2 regions of the Telluria mixta genome follow, and region 1 is predicted to be linked to the other one. Evidence: predicted binding sites of a transcription regulator. Region 1 holds the regulator's gene; the other holds the start of a gene.
What was found. Region 1 encodes NrdR, which represses ribonucleotide reductase genes. Its sites were predicted from a motif close to CACNANATNTNGTG; they were not measured.
Positions count from the first base shown of each region.

Region 2: a site for NrdR is predicted at 1,336-1,349, ahead of P0M04_RS12735 (ribonucleoside-diphosphate reductase subunit alpha). Genes of this name have one in related genera too.

Region 1 is NZ_CP119520.1:7,377,917-7,380,114, forward strand. It holds gene P0M04_RS32485 (PilW family protein) at 1-59, opposite strand, end outside; gene pilV (type IV pilus modification protein PilV) at 56-610, opposite strand; gene nrdR (transcriptional regulator NrdR) at 726-1,184, opposite strand; gene glyA (serine hydroxymethyltransferase) at 1,224-2,198, opposite strand, start outside.
Region 2 is NZ_CP119520.1:2,837,990-2,840,187, reverse strand. It holds gene P0M04_RS12735 (ribonucleoside-diphosphate reductase subunit alpha) at 1-1,130, opposite strand, end outside; gene P0M04_RS12730 (sigma-54-dependent transcriptional regulator) at 1,567-2,198, opposite strand, start outside.

The DNA of each region.
Region 1 (2,198 bases):
GCCAGCGCCACCATCAGCTCGACCAAGGTCATGCCGCGCTGCCGGATCAGCAGGCTCATGGCGCCGCTCCCGCCAGCGGCATCATCACCTTCGGCGCGCCGGTCTCGCTGTCGCCCTGGGCGCGCCAGCCGAGCTTGACGACAACCGGCGCCCCGTCTTCCGGATCACAGGTCCAGGGCAGCACGCCGGCGGCATCCGGCTCGCTCGCGTCGCGGCATACGCGGATGCGTCCGCCGGGAAAATTGGCGGCCACGGCGTCGGCCACTTCGAACACATCCAGGCGCGCCAGTTCGTCCGCGTCGCAGTCCGCGTCCGCATAGCACAGGGTGGGCGCGGCCAGTGCGCCGCTGCCTGCGTCGTAATCGAGGTGGAGATAGGGATTATCGGGCTGGGCCAGCGCACGGGGATTGGCGCGCATGCGCTCGGCCAGCGAGCGGGCCAGACGGGTGCCGTCGGACAGGCGTGCGGCGTCGCGCGCGGCGCGCACGGCCAGCGTCTGCAGCGCGGCCGCGCCGGCAATGCCGAGGGCGACGACGAACAGGGCGACAAGCACCTCGACCAACGTGAATCCGGCCGACACGCGCAATGGCGAACCCGACAGCGACCGCATCGACGACCTCCAGCGTTTCGATTGAAAGAGCTGAAAAGGTAACAGTCGAGCTTCGGCGAGCCGTGTGGCGACTCAACCGTGGAGATGGAACTAAAAACCGGGAAAGATGACGCGCTTATTTGCGCGGCTGGCCCACTTCGGCGATGGCTTCCTGGAACTCGGCCAGGTCTTCGAAGTTCTTGTAGACGGACGCGAAACGGATGTAGGCGATCTTGTCGAGACGCTTGAGTTCCTGCATCACCAGTTCGCCGACATGGCCGGTATCGACTTCGCGCCGGCCGCTGGTGAGGAGTTTTTCTTCGATGGAGGCCACGGCGCGGTCGATGGCTTCGGCCGCCACGGGACGCTTGCGCAGTGCGAGCATCAGGCTGCCGCGCAGCTTGGAGGATTCGTATTCGGTACGGCTGCCGTTCTTCTTGACGATGAACGGCATCGAGAGCTCGATCCGCTCGTACGTGGTGAAACGCTTGTCGCACGCGACGCAGCGGCGGCGGCGCCGGATGGCATCGCCTTCCTCGGATACGCGGGTATCGAGGACCTGGGTGTCGTCATGCTGACAGAACGGACATTTCATGGGGTCAATGGGGCGCCGCATGGGCGCCCCGCTATCGCATTACGCTTCGTAGACCGGGTATTTGTCGGTCAGTTGCTTCACTTCGGCCTTGACGCGGTCGATGGTCGCGGCGTCGTGCGGGTTGTCCAGCACGTCGGCGATCAGGTTGCCGACCTTGACGGCGTCCTCTTCCTTGAAGCCGCGGGTCGTGAAGGCCGGGCTGCCCAGGCGGATGCCCGACGTCACGAACGGCTTCTGCGGGTCGTTCGGGATGCCGTTCTTGTTGCAGGTCATGTGAGCCTGGCCGAGGATGGCTTCCGCTTCCTTGCCGGTGAGGCCTTTCGAACGCAGGTCGACGAGCATCACGTGCGACTCGGTACGGCCCGAGACGATGCGCAGGCCGCGTGCGATCAGCGTGTCGGCCAGTGCCTTGGCGTTCTTGACGACCTGCTGCTGGTACGCCTTGAATTCCGGCGTCAGCGCTTCCTTGAAGGCGACCGCTTTACCGGCGATCACGTGCATCAGCGGACCACCCTGGATGCCCGGGAAGATCGCGGAGTTGATGGCCTTCTCGTGCTCGGCCTTCATCAGGATGATGCCGCCGCGCGGGCCGCGCAGCGACTTGTGCGTCGTCGACGTGACGAAGTCGGCGTGCGGGACCGGGTTCGGGTATTCACCGGCGGCGATCAGGCCGGCGTAGTGGGCCATGTCGACCATGAAGTACGCGCCGACTTCCTTCGCGATGCGGGCGAAGCGCTCGAAGTCGATGCGCAGGGCGAAGGCGGACGCGCCGGCGATGATCAGCTTCGGCTTGTGCTCGCGCGCCAGGCGTTCCATCTGCTCGTAGTCGATGTCTTCCTGCTCGGTCAGGCCGTAGGAGATGACGTTGAACCACTTGCCCGACATGTTCAGCGCCATGCCGTGGGTCAGGTGGCCGCCTTCGGCCAGCGACATGCCCATGATGGTGTCGCCCGGCTTCAGCATCGCGAAGAACACGCCCTGGTTCGCCTGCGAACCCGAATTCGGCTGGACGTT
Region 2 (2,198 bases), 2.9 Mb from region 1:
AGGTCGTCGGCGACGGTGGTCAGGTAGCACGACGACAGCTGCGAGCGGCGGGTGCCCGAGTTGAACAGCGTCGGGGTCGAGCTCATGAAGTCGAACGTCGACAGCAGGTTGTAGAACTCGATGGCGCGCGCTTCGCGGTTCTCTTCACGCAGCGCCAGGCCCATCGCGACGCGCATGTAGAACGCCTGCGGCATCTCGATGCGGGTTTCGCGGATGTGCAGGAAGTAGCGGTCGTACAGGGTCTGCAGGCCGATGTAGCCGAATTGCAGGTCGCGGTCGGCGACGATCGCCTTGGCCAGCTTCTGCAGGTCGAACTTGCCCAGTTCCTCGTCCAGCAGCTCGGCGTCGATGCCCTTGGCGATGTATTGCGGGAAGTAGGTGACGTATTCGGCGGCGGCGCCGGCCTGCGGCACGTCCTTGCCGAAGATCTCCTTGCGGATCGAGTGCAGCAGGATGCGCGCGGTGACCTGGCTGTAGGCCGGGTCCTTTTCCATCAGCGCGCGCGCGGCCAGCACGGCCGACTTGTGCAGTTCCTCGACCGGCACGCCGTCGTACAGGTTCTTGACCGTCTCGGCCAGGATCGCGTCGGCGTCGACGTGCTTTTCCAGGCCGGCGCAGGCGGCGTTGATCAGGGACGACACTTCGTTCATGTCCAGCAGGCGGCGTGCACCGCCGTCGACCACGTGGATCTGCGGCGCGGCGATCTGCGTCGTGCCGGCGGCTTCCTTGGCGGCGCGGCGCTCTTCCATGCGCTTGGCACGGTACAGCACGTATTCACGCGCGACGTCATGCTCGCCCGAGCGCATCAGGGACAGTTCCACCTGGTCCTGCACATCCTCGATGTGGAAGGTACCGCCGTTCGGCTGGCGGCGCACGAGCGCCGCGACCACGTTGTTCGTCAGTTGCGCGACCAGTTCGCGGATGCGCGCCGACTCGCGGCCCTGCTCGCCATTGACGGCCAGGAACGCCTTGGTCATCGCGACGGCGATCTTGCTCGGCGCGAACGGCACCACGGCGCCGTTACGGCGGATGATGCGGTAGTCGCTGCCCGCGACCAGTTCGTCCGCGCTCTTGCCTGCCGTCGTAGCTGCCGCGACGGGGTTGATGGAAATGTCCGAAGATGTTTGCATTGAGCCTCCCAGCATTGGCGTCACAGACTGCCACCGCCTTCACGAATAAGGTAGATATGGACCCCTCGGAGTGAATCCAGGGAACGCTGCCAACTCATCAAAATTGGCAACTCGATAACTTTCTGCCGATAAAAAATAGGAGCTGCAATGTTGAGAAAACGCTTTTGCGCTCCTACTCCGTCTGTTCGGCATTAAGGCCGTTGACCACTAGATGTAGTAGACAACGGCCTTACAGACCTAATTGTAGTCGATGTCCGCGATTTTTATGAGCTCTGCGAGTAAGATTTTTTTCTTGACATCGATCAGTGCCGATACCTGAAGCCTCCACGGCGAAGTAAGCACTAACATTGAATTTGTAGCGCGAATTCGTGTGCTTATTAATCGTGCAAAATCGGCCCATTTGGCGTTGCTGCGTTGGCGAAAAGACCACGCAGGTTTAAGGCTCCGGCGCGTGGATGTCCAGTTTCTGCATCTGGTAGCGCAGCTGCCGGACACTGATGCCGAGCAGGCTGGCGGCCTGCGTACGGTTGAACTGGGTCTGGTTCAGCGCGCGCAGGATGATGTCGCGCTCGACCTGGCTCAGGTAGTCCGGCAGGTTGCTCGGCAGCGCATCGTCGGCCAGCTGCGGCGGCGGCGCGGCCTGCTCCAGCTCCAATTTCGGCTCCGGTGCCGCGCTCACTGGCGTCTGCGGCGGCGGCGGCACGACGGCCGCGTCGCCCAGCTTCGCGCCCTTCAGCAGCAGGTCGCCCGCCTCGATCACGCCGTCGTCGGCAAACGCGAGCGCGCGCTCCAGCACGTTTTCCAGCTCGCGCACGTTGCCCGGGAACGCATAGCCGCGCAACGCTTCCAGCACGCCGGGACCCAGTCTCGCCCCGCCCGGCCCGGCCAGGCGCGCGAGGATGGCGTCCACCAGCAGCGGCAGATCGTCCAGGCGCTCGCGCAGTGGCGGCAACGTCAGTTCGATGACGTTCAGGCGGTAGAACAGGTCCTGGCGGAAGCTGCCGTTTTCCACACACTTCGCGAGATCCTTGTGCGTGGCGCTGATGATGCGCACATCGACCGGTTCCT